4 regions of the Paenibacillus sp. FSL R5-0744 genome follow, and region 1 is predicted to be linked to each of the others. Evidence: riboswitches for the same ligand, from Rfam matches in the RefSeq annotation. Region 1 holds a riboswitch; each other region holds the start of a gene.
What was found. Region 1 has a riboswitch for cyclic di-GMP ahead of MKY19_RS04750 (glycosyl hydrolase). Riboswitches for the same ligand answer to the same signal wherever they lie in the genome.
Positions count from the first base shown of each region.

Region 2: it holds a riboswitch for cyclic di-GMP, as region 1 does, so the genes downstream of both, MKY19_RS10230 (DUF6612 family protein) here and MKY19_RS04750 (glycosyl hydrolase) in region 1, are expected to answer to the same signal.
Region 3: it holds a riboswitch for cyclic di-GMP, as region 1 does, so the genes downstream of both, MKY19_RS21190 (thiamine pyrophosphate-binding protein) here and MKY19_RS04750 (glycosyl hydrolase) in region 1, are expected to answer to the same signal.
Region 4: it holds a riboswitch for cyclic di-GMP, as region 1 does, so the genes downstream of both, MKY19_RS03180 (transglutaminase-like domain-containing protein) here and MKY19_RS04750 (glycosyl hydrolase) in region 1, are expected to answer to the same signal.

Region 1 is NZ_CP150228.1:1,076,036-1,080,251, reverse strand. It holds gene MKY19_RS04755 (glycosyl hydrolase) at 1-466, opposite strand, end outside; gene MKY19_RS04750 (glycosyl hydrolase) at 620-2,170, opposite strand; cyclic di-GMP riboswitch class I at 2,183-2,262, opposite strand; gene MKY19_RS04745 (sugar phosphate nucleotidyltransferase) at 2,399-3,772, opposite strand; gene MKY19_RS04740 (hypothetical protein) at 3,855-4,040, opposite strand.
Region 2 is NZ_CP150228.1:2,382,814-2,387,029, reverse strand. It holds gene MKY19_RS10235 (serine hydrolase domain-containing protein) at 1-539, opposite strand, end outside; gene MKY19_RS10230 (DUF6612 family protein) at 838-1,686, opposite strand; cyclic di-GMP riboswitch class I at 1,804-1,895, opposite strand; gene MKY19_RS10225 (Cof-type HAD-IIB family hydrolase) at 2,102-2,902, opposite strand; gene MKY19_RS10220 (pseudouridine synthase) at 3,173-3,937, opposite strand; gene MKY19_RS10215 (RsmB/NOP family class I SAM-dependent RNA methyltransferase) at 3,940-4,216, opposite strand, start outside.
Region 3 is NZ_CP150228.1:4,781,284-4,785,499, reverse strand. It holds gene MKY19_RS21195 (carboxymuconolactone decarboxylase family protein) at 1-295, opposite strand, end outside; gene MKY19_RS21190 (thiamine pyrophosphate-binding protein) at 306-1,949, opposite strand; cyclic di-GMP riboswitch class I at 2,068-2,163, opposite strand; gene MKY19_RS21185 (HAMP domain-containing methyl-accepting chemotaxis protein) at 2,355-3,605, opposite strand; gene MKY19_RS21180 (YafY family protein) at 3,728-4,216, opposite strand, start outside.
Region 4 is NZ_CP150228.1:703,330-707,545, reverse strand. It holds rRNA gene MKY19_RS03185 (16S ribosomal RNA) at 1-1,318, opposite strand, end outside; gene MKY19_RS03180 (transglutaminase-like domain-containing protein) at 1,690-2,499, opposite strand; cyclic di-GMP riboswitch class I at 2,513-2,593, opposite strand; cyclic di-GMP riboswitch class I at 2,702-2,782, opposite strand; gene MKY19_RS03175 (class D sortase) at 2,908-3,558, opposite strand; gene MKY19_RS03170 (GtrA family protein) at 3,593-3,997, opposite strand; gene MKY19_RS03165 (glycosyltransferase family 2 protein) at 3,987-4,216, opposite strand, start outside.

The sequences.
Region 1 (4,216 bases):
TGTTTACATTGGACCATTCCGGAGAAGTCCCCGGCAAACTCTGATGGAATGTCATGGCTACAATGCCACCCTCTTGATGCCACTCCATTGCACTGTCTATAACAGCTTGTCGCTGTTCTGCGATCGTCCCTTCGGGTTGATTATTAATTGCCCCCAATTCATAACCATGTAGAACGGCATTTTGTCCCGATGTATTCTTCAGCTTATGAACCAGTTCATCTGGACTTTCTAGATAATCATGCTGGCCAGACAGGATTCCTTTGCCACGTAGATTCACCAAATTACTCAGCAGTTGCTTGGCTTCTTCAGAAGCTGATGGATTGCTTGGTATAGCCGAAGGAAGAGAGGAAGAAACACTCATAGCCTTCGGAAGACCCTTAACCTCTCCCCAAGGCAGCAAGGAAAAAATAATAAACACCGGTAATATAGTAAACAACAATCTGTTTTGCTTATAATATTTACGCAAATAAATCCTCCTTTCGGTAGCTGTACTGCCTCCACAGGTGCTAAATAAACATACCTGTTATCGGACAATCGTCTTCTGACCTAATGAGGACTATAGCTTAGTAGCTCTGCAATAACGCAGAGCCACTAAGGATCGACCTTTAATTTTCATCAATCAGGAGACATCCGGAAGATAAAGTGCACTTGCTGGAACTGTCTCTTTAGCTTGACTAGCACTTTCCCACATCAAGCGGACTCTCGCATCGCCTTCATTTTCGTAATACTCCACCTTGATATCATATAGCTGGCCAGCCTTCAGCGTTATATTACCCTTACGCTCAGTACCACTTTGCTTAGTCCAACTATCAATCACGGATTGCCCATTCACCCACACACGGATGCCATCATCTGAGGTAGTGTAAAATGTATATTGCTCATCATATAATGGCTTAATTTTACCGCTCCAACGTATGGAGAAACGATCAATCCCAAGGGCGGCATCCGGCGATCCTTGCCGCCAATTGAAATCGATAATTGCATCAGTTCTAGTAAGAGCTGCTGTTCCCGATAGCTGTATGTTGTTGTAATATTCTCCTGCAAGCCCCTTCGCAAGAGGAATGGCTTCCTCACCCTCTTCTTCGGGAGGTGCCGGCGCTGGTGCAGCGCTAGGTGTCGGTGCCAGACCAGTATTTAATTTATCTCTGGTCAGGGTATAGTTGCTATTCATAAATGTTTTAATTGTATCTGCACTGTTATTCTCGTAAAGCATTTTTCCCCAGCTCATCATATACGTCCATTTACTTTGTGATTGCTGAAGCTTCTCCAGATTAGGCATTTCACCATTCTCCCCGATCGCAATCGGTTTGCCTGCGGCTAGACTCAACAAGCTGTCATAGTATTTTTGCTGGTAATCATTTTCGTATATATCTGCTGCCAGAATATCTACTTTATCAGCACCTGGATAAGTTAGCGCATAAGGATCTGACCAAACATTGGGAGCATTCGGACTCCATACCCATAACAAATTATTTAATTTATGAACGTTAACAAAACGGTCATACATAATATTCCAAAGTTTAGAAAAGTTATTTTTCTTCCCCCACCAGAACCAGTTCCCGTTCATTTCATGATAGGGTCTCCAAAGCACCGGAACATTGGCATCGCGCAAGCTTTTTAGGGAGACTGCCACCTTATCAAGTTCAGCGATCAGATTGTTATATTGCTTGGTACCCGGTGTAACGTAACTATCGAACTCATTCTGACTAAGTGTTTTTTTTACATTATCCCAGTCATAAGAGGTGCCCGGCAGGTTAGCATGAAAAGTCATAGCTACGATCCCGCCCGCTTTATTCCAGTTGATGGCGCTGTTCACCACATTTTGACGCTGCCAGGCCATCGTTCCTTCTGACTGACCGCTGATCGCGCCCAGTTCATAACCGTGAAGAGCGGCATATTGTCCGCTGGTTCCCTTCAGCATATTGTTAATTTCATCTGGACTTTCTAAATAGTCATGTTGACCAGCAATAATACCTTTTCCTGAGATCGAGTAAAAATAGTTAAGCAGCTTTACGGCTTCAAGTGAGGCTCCTGGGGTAACTGGCGTTCCAGAATTTGAAGCAGCTATGACAACAGACGGCGAAATTCCAACAGTAAGCGGAAGTGCAGTCAGAAACAAGACGAGTGACAGAAATGCGCCAAATAATCGATACGTACGGTAAGCTTTCAAAATAATCTCCCTTTCGGTAGCCAGGCTGCCACTCTTTCGAAGGCCCTATAGCTTTGCGTCCCTACCTTTCGATAGGTTTGCCTTTTCAATTTAAGAGAAATAATCTCTCTTACCGTAAGTATCGACGACAATTAATGATATATTTAGTGTTTTTATGACTTTTTTTGATAATTGAGTCAATTTACCTGTTTCAAGAAATTTTGGATTGGTTAAATAGATAGGTTAGACCTATGAAATGAATTGTTGTAGTTCTATATCATTCCAGTCTAAAGTAATACGAATGTTATCTTCTTCTACTAATTCAGAACCCGTCTGTACCTCTATAAACTCGACATCCGTCAAAGCAAGGATCGCGTGCTTCGTTCCTTCCGGTATACGTACTACGTCCCCAGCCTTCACATTATGTTTTTTCTCATTCAGCACAATACTTGCTTCGCCGCTGACGATTGTCCAAATTTCACTACGCTTGCGATGTAATTGATAGCTGATATTATTCCCCTCGGATATAAAAATCCGTTTGGTCAGCACTTCATTGCCTTCATCATATTTCACATAATCAATAACTTTGTAATGGCCCCAGCGGCGTTCCTCGTACATCGGTCTTTGTTCAAAGGTCTTCAGCACTTCTTTAATCCGTGGGCTCTCAGCTTTATGGGTAACTAGAATCCCATCCGGGCTAGCCGCAATGATCAGATCCTTCGCACCAATTACCGTAATCGGAATATCCAGCTCATTAATCAAGCAAGTCCCCTCAGAATCCGCCGTTACAAAACCTTTTCCTACATGCTTGCTGCTCATTTCCTCTGTCAGCGTATTCCACGTTCCAAGGTCCTTCCAGAATCCATCATACGGCTGCACCACAATATGTTCTTCTTTCTCCACCACTTCATAATCAAAGCTGATGGAAGACAATAGCTTATACTGCTTCTGCAATTCTTCATATCCTAAAGGCAACCCTTTACGCTGCAAAATATCTAACAAGTACCCTAAGCGGAAGGCAAACACTCCACAATTCCACAATGCATTTTGCTCGATGAGCTGTTCTGCTTGTATACGGTCTGGTTTCTCTTGAAAGTGACTCACCTTCATAAAACCATTTCCCCCCGCCTCTTCGGTGGTAGGAATAATATATCCGTATTTCTCTGAGGCATGTTCAGGAACAACACCCATTAGTGCCAGATTTGCTCCACTTTCCAGCATGGTCCCCTCAAGCATAGCTATGGTATCGAAAAAGGATGCTTCTACATAAGGGTCAACAGGCAATATTGCTACCGTTTCCGCTGGAGAAACACCTGCCACTGAATAAAGATAGGTAGCTGTTAAGGCGATAGCCGGAAAAGTATCCCGACGCTCCGGTTCAACGATAATCGGCACATGACTTCCCAGTTGGCTTTGTATCATTTCTACTTGGCCGCGGCCGGTGGCCAGATAAGATGATTCTGCCATCCCTGCTTCCTCCAGCTGTCTCCAGACACGTTGTACCATGGATTCTGGTTCACCTTGAGGGCTTTCAAGTACCTTTAGAAATTGCTTTGAACGTGAGTCGTTGGACAACGGCCATAACCGTTTACCTGAACCGCCTGATAGAAGTACCATTTTCATAGAATGAACCCTCCTTGAATTGATATCAAAACCTATGTCTTCCGTTTGGTGGTCGTTGGAATGGATGCACTTACTAACTTTGTTAGGTAGAAACCTCTCCAAGGGATTTTGGATTTCCGATCGCTGTTATCCTCAGATTTCCTGATTGAACCGCTTCTAGCGGTAGAAATCCGAGGATAGCATATGCTTTCGAAGCTAGCTTTCCTACGGAAATCTTTCGGGCGAACACTCCGTTTCTACAGTTCCAAATTCCCTTTCCGTTCTTCACCTAACTAACTTCTTCTTAATACTTGATCCGTGCGTACCGGGCTGTACCAGCCGGAAGCAAGCACGTTTTTCTAAAGATTTGTTTCTGCTCTGGGGGAGGCAGCTGCAACTGCAAGAACAACTGCAAGAACAACTGCAACTACAAGAGCAACACTAGTTGCCACCACAGAGACAGAG
Region 2 (4,216 bases), 1.3 Mb from region 1:
GAGGAATACATCCATTGAGTCCCTACCGGAAAACGAATGCCATAGGAAAGTCCAGCTTTAATCCAGTTTTCTTTTCCAAGCTCTGATTCATAAATATACCACCATGCACTTTTATAGTAGGTATCACTTATAGTGCCATGATCAGGTGCGATGCCGGAGGTATGCGTCAGTAAATGAGCAATTGTAATCGGCTTAAAAGGATCGGCATCAAACTCCGGAAGAATAGAACTAACTGGCTGCCCCATAAAAATTTTCCCATCATCTGCCAGCTGCCAGATCGCTGTTGCCGTAAACAGCTTAGTAATAGAAGCGATTCGAAAAATTGTATCCGTTTTTAATTCTTGGTCGCTATCTTCTTCGTAACTGAAGCGTCCCCCCGCTCCATTAGCAAATATTCTTCCATAACGACTAAGAGAATAAATATAGCCATCGGCTACTTTCTTATTACAGAGATCCTCATAAAAATGATTAAGTGCCTCTAAACGGTCCTCCCTGTAATTCGCTTCATTCAGCTTGCTTAGCTCTGTGGATGATAACATTATTCGCACTCCCCCTATCATTCATTAAAAAAAAGTTATTCTCAAAAATGTAAATTTACACCTATCCTATAATACCTTTTCAATATAATAGTTACAATATGATACTTCATACACTATTAAATTAATTCAGATTATTAACCACATAAATAGCATGTACTAAAATCCTAATAATTGGTAGGTCGATTTTATATTTATTTATTTTTTACATATCTCACTTCCAGTTGGCTGCTGTTATGAATTGAGCAAAAAGCGCTGTTCTACTGAACAGCGCTTTTTGCTCAAGATGAAATTGCTCTTTTTATTCTAGTTCGGCCGGTTTTACAATAGCTGTACCTTTGTTATTCTTGGAATACTTAGCTTCGATTTTCGTGTTGTATGTATCCTTTTCTCCATCACTTATCAGCACATAACTCAGATCGACTGTCAGCTTTTCCGTCTGCCAGGTCTTAGTATTGACGAATAATTTCCACGTTACGCTTTTGGGTTGAACTGTCTCACCATCCCAGAGGTTCTCCTGGTCATAGAGTTTGATTATTCCCTTAGCTGCTGTCGGATCGGTTACCGTGAACTGCAGGACGGTCTGAGCACCGACAGTGCTAACTTTCATAGATTTTTTATAATTTTTTACCGAATCAAGCATGGAAACAGGATCGTATTGACCTTTAGAATAAAAAGAATCCCACTCCATCTTCTCCAGTCCAATCCAATACTGCGCATCAGGATCGATTGGCTCACCGTCATCGTCGTAACCTTCATCTTCAGATTCATCGATCAGTTCACTTCCGTCTACAAGATAGTAAAACTCCTTGTCATTGGCATATAGACTGTACGATGTTTCTAAAAGACTACTATCAACGGTGCCAGCTGCAGCAAAATTCGGCAGTCGATTAATATCCAGCTTCAGTGTGTTAGTGTTGCTGATACGTACCCCACCGCTCTGAATATCCTGTTTTTTGATCACATCTAAGTGAAAATTCTTTATTGCTTTAGAGGCTGCCGTTACTTTGCTAATCATTTGATCCGCGGTTACTGCTGTTGTGGTAGCGGCAGACACGACTTCAGGATTAGACATCCATCCGATCGTTCCGGACAGCAATAAAGCACCTACTGCCAAACTAGTGCCTATTGTTTTGAAAAAACTGTTCATGTACTTCCCCTTTCGGCCCCTTGCGATAATGTAACGCCGTATAGGTCGAAATAATAAAAGAGCTCAAAATTGACTACATATTCTTAGAGCTATCCTTTATGCTTCATAAGACATCCCTATGGCGGCCTGGCGATCATTTCCTTCTGTAGAAAGGCTTTAGACCCATGGCTTTGTGTCATCATCTTTCGATGATTTTACCTTTAACGCGGACATTCAATTAGTTTTAATTAGCTTACGGACGCATGTCCCACCGCTAATTTTATCATGGTTATAATTACCTGTAAACGACTTATCTTCCATTTCAATTTATCTATCGATTTACTCGTATCCTTATGTCAACGTAAAAAAAGCATAAAACTGGACTCCAGTCCGCTTTATGCTTTGCATCTAAAATTATTTTACAGGATCAAAAAGATTAGGATAAACAATATTTAACCAGCGCATCACGCACACCATGCTCATTGTTCGAACCCGTAACAGCATTCGCTGCCGCTTTTACCTCTACAGGAGAATTATTCATCGCCACGCCCATCCCCGCATAGGTAAGCATAGAAATATCATTAAAATAATTACCGATCGAGAGGACTTCTTCTTGCGGAATTCCCAGCTTCACAGCGAGATTTCTTAATGCGTTGCCCTTAGAAGATTCGGAATGCATCAAATCAACGAAAAATTCACCACTCCGCAAAATATTGTACTCAGGAGCCCAAGTACGCCATTCACGTTCAGCTTCGTCAAGGATTTCTGGCTGTGTAAATACAGTAAACTTAACAACCGGTTCACGGAAATCTTCCCAGGCTGGTAGCGTCGCTGGCACAATACGGAAGTGCTCATACATATAATTAGCTTCTTTAGTCAGATTCTCTACATTATCAACATACATATCAAAAGCAGTATTCACATCATAATGAATATTGTGCTTACGGCAATAGTCAATATAGGGGTCAAGACCACGTGCATCCATACCATATTGATGCAGCACTTCTCGATCTTCCACTCGTACCGTCGCTGCTCCATTGTGACCAAGCACGTAACCAGTCAGCCCCATTTCCTCCATGAAAGGAATCGAGTTCTGTGGACTGCGTCCCGTACACAATACGATTTGACCGCCAAGACGTGTAACCTCAGCAATAGCTTCCTTATTCTCAGAGCTTAAGTGGTGATCATCATTTAATAGCGTACCGTCCACATCTAGTGCAATCAGTTTGTATCTCATACTCCACCATCCTTGTCTTTCTTTTTCTATATTTATTGAACTTGAGGCTTTTTGTGTTAAGTGTCAGTCGCAACTACGGTGAATGTTTGGACTTCCAGCCGCTGTTGTTTCCAGATTTCTTAATTTATACCGTTTAATAGCGGATGAAATCCGGAAACAAAGGTGGTCGCTATCGCTCTTACAGGTCCAAAATTCCCCTCCGTCTCTCCCTTCTCTTATCCCAAGTTTCCAAATTCAATTTATATATCAATTTATATATCATTTTCTCTACTATCCTTCTGACCCATCTGCGCCTAAGAGTGCCAGTTCCTCTAACGTCAGTTCCCGACAAGCTCCCAGCGGCAGACTTTCATCCAGCTTCAATTCTCCCATAGATACACGTTTCAGAAAAGTGACTTTTTTGCCTACCGCCTGAAACATACGCTTCACCTGATGAAATTTTCCCTCAGTGATGATAAGTGAAATATGGGAAATCACTTTGCTGCCGCGCTCTCTTCCAAGAATGGTTAAGTGTGCAGGTAAAGTAACGTAGCCATCTTCCAGCTCCACCCCTGCTGCAAAAGCCGCGACATCATCCGCGCCTACATCGCCCTCGATGGTTGCCTCGTACGTTTTCGGGACATGCTTACGTGGCGACAGCAATTCATGGGCAAGCTTCCCATCATTAGTGATCAGCAGCAGTCCCACAGTATCCTTATCTAGCCTTCCTACAGGAAACGGTTCAAACTGTGCATATTCGTGCTTTAAAAGATCCAAAACCGTCCGATCCCGCTTGTCCTCCGTAGCTGACAGGACACCCGGGGGTTTGTTCATCATAAGATATATGAATTCACGGTAGGTAACAACCTCTCCCCCTACCTCTATTTTATCGGCATAAGGATCCACATGGAACCCACTATCTTTTACCACTGTCCCGTTCACCAATATTAAGCCTTGTTTAGCTTGTTTACGGATATCACTGCGCGACCCCACTCCAATATGGGACAACACTTTATCTAATCGTTGTTTTTTGGCGGGCTTACCTGATTGGCTCATTGTTACATCCACCTCCAGCCTGCGGGATATTCGTTCTTGAGTATGCCATCCTGCCACTTACCCCAGCCTGCGCTGTAGCCATCAATGCAGACCAAAACGTATCCCTTTTGGGCACTTCCTATTCTAATAGAGAGACGTTCTTGAGAAATCGACAACGTCTCTCCTTTAAGATAGGAAATAGCTTCATGATTCGTACTGGAGAGTGAGACACTTCGGCAGCTTTCTTCCGGATGCAAAGCTGTAGCCATTGGATGCCCTGGAATAAATCTTCCGTTACGG
Region 3 (4,216 bases), 3.1 Mb from region 1:
CTAAGTGTAATAAAATACCCTTGAGTTGTTCTACAGTAACACCCACACGAAGAGCCATGACATAATGAACACCCAATTGATCAAACTGACCCATCGAAATCAGGGCAGAGATAACTGCGATTTCCTTCCAGTCAGCTTCGATTGTGTTGCGTTGAAAAATATCGCCGTAGGCATTCCCCATAATAAATTCAGCCAAATCGGGGAAATGTTCTTTAATCGGAGCCAGTGCTTTAGCTCCGTAGTCTCCAGAGAGATTCGTGAAGTGGTTCAGACCACTGTTTACATTGTCTTTCATAAGTGACCTCCTAATTTAGGTTCAAAGTACGGTGAGCAGTCGGAGGGACCTCATCACGGTCTGTTAGCAGTTCAATGACGGCAACACGGTTGATGGCAACAGCGTCCTTGATGGCTGTTTCGAACTCCTCCGCTGTCTCACATTTGTAACCCTTAGCGCCTAGTGATTCTGCGAATTTCACAGCATCCATAGGGACTTCGTAGATAGTTCCGTCAATACGTCCTGTAGTTTTTTCCATACCTTTTAGAGCCATATCTAGCTGTTTATTATTCACAACAATGAATATGACAGGAATATCCTTGCAGACAGCAGCGTTAATCTCTGCGCCTAGCATCATAAAGCAGCCATCTCCTGTAATGCAGAAGATCGTTTCTTCTGGAGCAGCAACCTTTGCACCAATCGCCATTCCGATGGAATTACCCATGCAAGCAAAGTAAGCATCGAAAACAAAACTGCCCGGTTTCTTAACCTTGTACCATTTCGCAGCATGGAAACCGTGACTTCCATCATCAACAAAGACTGTGCTGTTATAAGGAATTAAATCACTCATCGTACTCAAGACCGATGCAAGTGAAAGGTTTGGTAAAATCGGAGGCTCTTCGGTATAATCGGAATTTGTCGGTGCTTCGCGTTTTGTGATGTTGTTCGTGTCAATATTATTGAGATAGTAAACTAGATTGTCCCGTAGATCTCCAGTCACTGGAATCGTTTTAGAGAACAATATTTTTCCGACAAAAGTCGGATCGCTATCAAACTGAATTAATGTTGCAGGATGATTTTCCCTTTTAAGATTACAAATAGTCATATCACTTAAACGTGACCCGAGAACGATAAATAGATCACTTTGATTCAGCAAGTCATCTCCATGGGTACAACCGCCTACTCCAATTGGACCGTGATAGAGTGGATGATCCCAAGCTATAGCCCCTTTACCACCTGGAGATGTAACTACAGGAATATTAAATGTTTCCGCTAATTGAATTAGCTCACTATGTGCTCCTGAGCGGTTAACGCCTTTACCCGCGATAATTATTGGATTCTTAGAGTTATTTATAGCATCAAGTACACGGTCGATATTAGCATGGCTAACCAGTGATTCGCGTTCAGGGATTACAATATTACATTCCTCTAGCAATTCCGTTTGTACATCAAAGGGAATACAAAGGTGAACTGGACCACGATTACCGCTCAAAGCAATGGATATGGCATGATTAAAGATTGTGTTAAAGTGATCTCCACGTTCAATAAGCTTGCTATATAAGGTGGCAGGTCTAAACATATCAGCTAAATCAGCTAGAAAAGAAGTAGAGTCCTGACATTGGGGAATTCCAAGCTCTTTAATAGATTGATGGCCAGTAATAAATAGGACAGGTAGGTTGTTAGCCTTAGCATGTGCTGCTGCAGTTAATAGGTTTGTTCCACCAGGACCTGAAGTACCAAAAGCTACACCTAGTTTTCCAGTTTTAAGCGCATACCCGGCTGCTTCGAAGCCGGAACTGGACTCATGTCTCCCAGGAATAAATTCAATACCGTAATCTACCATTTTAAGAACAATAGGGCAAATGGATTTCCCAATAATACCAAAGGAATGGGTAACACCTAGGTTCCGTAGTGCTTCCGACATGTAATCTGCGACTGTCTTCAAAAAATACACCTCACAAGTTGATTGTTATTTTAAAATCAAACATTAGAAAACCTGTGCTCTGAATTAGGGCACAGGTTGGTGGCATAAATCGCCATAGAGACTGAACAATTGTTCAGTCGTCTTGGTTTTCTGCAACCTGGCAGTCATGGCCTCTGATTAAAAATGAGGCTGTAGATCCATGGTTTTGCGTCATCCTCTTTCGAAGATTTTGCCAATATTAATTTTAAAATTTATAAGAAGAATTTTCCTTTACAATATATTCCTAGAGTACCTTTGTCAATATATTTTCGCAAATTAACTCGAATTTTGACGAAAGTCTTGTCCAACCTATGAAATAATAGATATAAAAAAACTCCCCCTAAGTCAAAACTTAGGAGGAGTTTTTGGACTTGTTTATATATTTTTGCAAGTGACTTAAAACTTGAAAATATGGATAGTCTTCTGTAGATTAAACACAGCCTGTGTCATTTTCTCAGTTTCTTCAGCAACGGACTGCAGGGCATTAATTTGTTCATTCATAGCGGCGGATACTTCCTCGGTGCCGGCAGCGGTTTGCTGTGTGATTGCAGAGATATTCTCTATTGCACTTGAGATTTTCAAGGCACTTTCCAACATCAGATCACTTTCAGCAGAGAAGGAAGAGATTTGCTCGGTAATATACTGCACACTTTGCACAATTTGAGCAAAGATATGAGCAGATTGAGTGATCATCTCATTCTGTACCTGTACGACTTCTTCGTTGATAGCGATATTGTCAATCGCTTGTTTGATATCAGTTTCGATGCTCCGAACTAAGCCAAAGACTTCCTTCGTTGAAGCTGTTGATTCCTCGGCAAGTTTACGAACCTCCTGTGCGACTACAGCAAATCCTCGACCATGCTCTCCGGCGCGTGCTGCTTCGATGGAGGCATTCAGCGATAAGAGGTTGGTCTGCTCAGCGATCTCTGTGATGGTTTTTGTAATCATCGTAATTCCGCGAGCATTATGAGACAGGGCTTCGATAGTATCAGCTACTTTTTGAGTAGCCTGGATGTTTTTGCGCATGCCTTCAGCTTGAGTATCAACGGACTGCCGTCCTTGTTCAACTAGTTCTAATGTATGTATTGAACGTCTGTTCATTTCTTTCGTAGAGTTCGTATAATTGGATACTTTATTCTCAATATCTTTAATAGATTCTGTCATTTCAGCGATATCCGTAGATATTTCATTTGCACCAAGAGCTAGCTCGTTAGACGAAGAGGCTACCTGTGCCATGACAATTTTCAAATTCTGATTCTTATCTTCGATTCCACGGCTTGCATCCATAACTTGACGAGTGATTTGTGATGCTTCTGTCAAAATCTTCTTGAGCTTGTCAATCATAGTATTAAAGGAACGACTTACGTCCCCCATAGACCCGTTCTCATCGGCTCTACTAGTAAAATCCCCTTTTGAAATACTATGAGATACATTCGCGATGTCATCAAAAGAAGATGTAAGCGTTCTCTCGATAAAGCGGGCCACGGGGAAAGTTAGAGCAGCAAGAACTACGATTAGAACAATACCCAAAATAATGTTGCCTAAGATCATAAAAGTAACTAAAACAGGAATGGCAAATAGTGCGGCAACGAGGTAACATCCGGCAACAATTCTTTGTTTTAACGGAAGTTTATGCATCCAGTTCATTGGTATAATGTCCTCCTTATTAATATTATGTATTGGTGTTATTATATGGGATTTAAAGGTGATTGGTCTATAGTAAGAACTGACATAAATCTTCTTTTCGGAGTAGTTCTTTAGATTTCGTGTCAAAAATCCTCATAAATAGCGGAAATTTTTGCGATAGCAGACTTTACCATCTCTAAAAGTTCTTGCGGTGAAAGTACAATAACCGAGGGACTAAAAGAAAGGATTATCCGGCAGGCCGACTCGATCGTATTAAATTCGGCATCTACGTTCACCCACTCTGCATTGCTTGTTGGCTCTATCAATTGGACAGTGACGAATCTTTCTCGCTGTAATTCTTTTAAGACAGATGTTCTAACCCTTAGCTTTACTTGATACTTTGGCAGTGCTGCTTTAAAGGCCGTGGTGGACTCTTCCCAGTACTGTTTTAAATCAAAGGCATCAGGTCTTTTAAACCACTCATGAGTCTCCTCAACGTTAACTAATCTGGACACACGAAAGGTCCGTAGTTCATCTTTGCTTTTGGCTACGACATACCATACACCGCGTTTTGCAACTAACCCAAGAGGTTCAATGAAACGGACCGTTGTCTCGTTGCTCCGGAGATAAGT
Region 4 (4,216 bases), 370 kb from region 1:
CGAACTGAGACCGGCTTTGATGGGATTGGCTTCACCTCGCGGTTTCGCTTCCCGTTGTACCGGCCATTGTAGTACGTGTGTAGCCCAGGTCATAAGGGGCATGATGATTTGACGTCATCCCCACCTTCCTCCGGTTTGTCACCGGCAGTCACTCTAGAGTGCCCAACATTACTTGCTGGCAACTAAAGTTAAGGGTTGCGCTCGTTGCGGGACTTAACCCAACATCTCACGACACGAGCTGACGACAACCATGCACCACCTGTCTCCTCTGTCCCGAAGGCCGCCACTATCTCTAGTGGATTCAGAGGGATGTCAAGACCTGGTAAGGTTCTTCGCGTTGCTTCGAATTAAACCACATACTCCACTGCTTGTGCGGGTCCCCGTCAATTCCTTTGAGTTTCAGTCTTGCGACCGTACTCCCCAGGCGGAGTGCTTACTGTGTTAACTTCGGCACCAAGGGTATCGAAACCCCTAACACCTAGCACTCATCGTTTACGGCGTGGACTACCAGGGTATCTAATCCTGTTTGCTCCCCACGCTTTCGCGCCTCAGCGTCAGTTACAGCCCAGAAAGTCGCCTTCGCCACTGGTGTTCCTCCACATATCTACGCATTTCACCGCTACACGTGGAATTCCACTTTCCTCTTCTGTACTCAAGTCACCCAGTTTCCAGTGCGACCTCAGGTTGAGCCCAAGGTTTAAACACCAGACTTAAATGACCGCCTGCGCGCGCTTTACGCCCAATAATTCCGGACAACGCTTGCCCCCTACGTATTACCGCGGCTGCTGGCACGTAGTTAGCCGGGGCTTTCTTCTCAGGTACCGTCACTCCGATAGCAGTTACTCTACCGGACGTTCTTCCCTGGCAACAGAGCTTTACGATCCGAAAACCTTCATCACTCACGCGGCGTTGCTCCGTCAGACTTTCGTCCATTGCGGAAGATTCCCTACTGCTGCCTCCCGTAGGAGTCTGGGCCGTGTCTCAGTCCCAGTGTGGCCGTTCACCCTCTCAGGTCGGCTACGCATCGTCGCCTTGGTGGGCCATTACCCCACCAACTAGCTAATGCGCCGCAGGCCCATCCCTCAGTGACAGATTGCTCCGTCTTTCATTCTTTCTTCAGGAAAAAAAAGAAATTATCCGGTATTAGCTACCGTTTCCGGTAGTTATCCCAGTCTAAGGGGCAGGTTGCCTACGTGTTACTCACCCGTCCGCCGCTAAGTTATTTTGAAAGCAAGCTTTCAAAATAACTCCGCTCGACTTGCATGTATTAGGCACGCCGCCAGCGTTCGTCCTGAGCCAGGATCAAACTCTCCAATTAGTATTGAAAAGAGCGATATGCTCATTTTGAAACATCTGACGAGAAAATTAATTCTCTAATTTCGGATTTCACTTTCGTGATTTCCCACTCACTCGTTGTTCAGTTTTCAAAGATCAAGTTCTCGTTGGCGCCGTTTAATGTCTCAGCAGCAACTCTTATAATATATCATGTTGTTCTCAGTAATGCAAGCTTTATTTTTCGAAAGCCGTTTATATAACTCTCTCAAACATTGCCTGTACGCTGTCTAACAACGCTTAACTATAATAACCTATCTATTCATAGAAAAGCAACCCCTAATAGAAAAATAAACAACTAGCTTAATAATTAAGCTGGTTGTTTATTTAATAGAGTTATGAATCTAGCGATGCAAATTAATAGTATTTTGCTGCAGTATACTTACTTGAAGCCTTAATAAAATCCGTATTCTTCTTACTCTTCGCTGACGATGCATCTACCGTTGTATCAATAGTAACCCATTTCCCATCCATCAACACTTCATTCCATGCATGGTATTGCGTAACGTAGCTAGTATTCCCCATCACCAATTTAGCAGGCACATCTACACTACGCAGCATTGCGGCAAAAAGAGAAGCATAGTCATAGCAGATTCCTTTTTTAGTATTCAAAGTGTTGTTAATGTTCGGAATGTAATCTGTTGTTACGTTATTAGCAAGAGAATAATCGTATTGTACATTAGCAACTACATAGTTATAGATTGCCTTAACTTTCTCTTCATCTGTTGTTTTGCCTTTTGTAAGCTCTTTTGCCTTAAGGATCGCTTTATCAGAAGAACTCCATTTCACATTCTGTACGGAGCCCAAATATACGGAATTCGAGTCACTCATGGTTACGTCTACTACTTCGGAATATAACGCTTTGTATTTATTGCCGGTTGTGTTCTCAAGAACAGAAACCTTATAAGTACCATTACCTTGTTGTAAAGGGAAGTCCTCAGCTTGTCCAGAAGCATATAAGTTATATGTATAGCTGCTGTTGTCTTTAGTGATCATGAGTTTGATTCTTTTATCTTTCGGAATATCATAGTTAATTCCAATAACACCTTGAGCCACTTTCGATGTAATCAACCAGCTTGCATCTACACTTGCGGCTTGAGCTGTGCTTACCGGAACCGCAGTAATCAGTACGAACAGCGCCACCATCATAAAATAAACCTTTTTCACGGATAAAACCCCTTTCGGTAGCTGGCTGCCATCCTTTCGGGAAGGCCCTTTAGCTTTGCGTCCCTACCTTTCGATAGGTTTGCCGTTATCGTATAAGCTCTATCTGTTCTAATTTCACTAGACAAATTAACAGAATCAGTCCAAGTAGAAATATGAATCTAAGATTCTTATATATTTTATAAAAACAAAAAAAGCCTCTTCATTCGGTAACTGGCTGCCATCCTTACGGGAAGGCCCTTTAGCTTTGCGTCCCTACCTTTCGATAGGTTTGCCGTTTATCGTGTTTAGCTTTTATAGTTCTTATACTACCATATTTATCCTCGTAAACAAGAACAAAATTGCTAGATTTACTATTATTTTATAGTTATTTCTCTGTATTTGAGTTTTCTTGTTATTTCTCGTCAACGATTAGGAAAGCTTGGCATGAACAATCAAACGATGTGTAGGATCTACTAGTGGGTCACACGTAATTAGAGTAAGAATTTTATCTTTGTTATTCCCGTCTAGAACAGACACATCACTAGGAAGTACAACAGAAATATCATAAACCTCGTAATTATAAGTCTGATCGCTAGTCTTTACCGTAATCGTATCCCCAATCACAACCTCATTCAGCCTGTTAAACAATCTGCCCGTAGTTCTAGCTCTATGTGCAGCTATTGCGGCGTTCCCTATTTCTCCTATTGGAGTTGTTTCTTTCATATGGGCCGCAGCATGCTTCATATTCGCTTTAGTAGCCCCTTCTAATACAGGTAGCTTCAGATCGATCTTATCGATCTCAATTAATGCGATAACTTTGCCACCCATTTCAATTTCCGGTTCCGGCTTTTCTGTTTCTTGCGGCTGTGCTTGTGCATCTAAAGCTGATTCCTCCGCTAGTAGCTGAGTGACCTCGGCATATCTGCTCTTTAGATCAGGTGGTGGAGTACTTTCACTGGTGCTCAGTTCAGCTGATTCTAATAGCTTATCCTGCTGCCAGTCGTTATACCATTCGTTAGCTTTTGGATAGAGCATGATAAGGATCCCCGCCAGTATGAGCACATACGAGAATTTACGCATGATTTTCACCTCCGTAGATTGGTTCTACTGAACTTTAGAATACCCATTTACGACTTCCGAAGAAGTTAATAATCACCGTCACAAACGTTACTAATACCTTAGAGATCAACACTTGAATGCCTAGTTTGTCAGTCAACAGATGCATTAGCAACAGCGATATTCCGAGTACTACCAGATTCAGTACGATAAACTTCAGCAACTGCGTCTTATCAAAACCCTTATTATTGCCACGGTCACGATCCTTGAAGGTTACTTTTTTATTCAAAATAAAGCTGTTCGCTGTCCCTGCACTATAAGAAATCACCTGTGCCAACGCATATACCATCCCAAGTGAGTTCAGTAATGTAAAGATTACGAAATCAATGAGGGTATTTACCAGACCTACAGCATTAAATTTGAGAAACTGTATGAAAGCAGTCCGAAAGTTCTTATCTGACATCTTTGTAATCCTTCCGGCGATCCACTTCTTCTTCGTTACGATATCCTATGGTCTCACTGACAATATACAACGGTCTATCCTTAGACTCGTCATAAATCCGTCCAATATACTCACCGATTACACCTAACAGCATCAGAACGATACCGTTAAAGAGCAAATTGACCCCTACAATGGAAGCCCAACCTGGAACCGTCCATGAGGTGAAAAAGATTCTTTGAA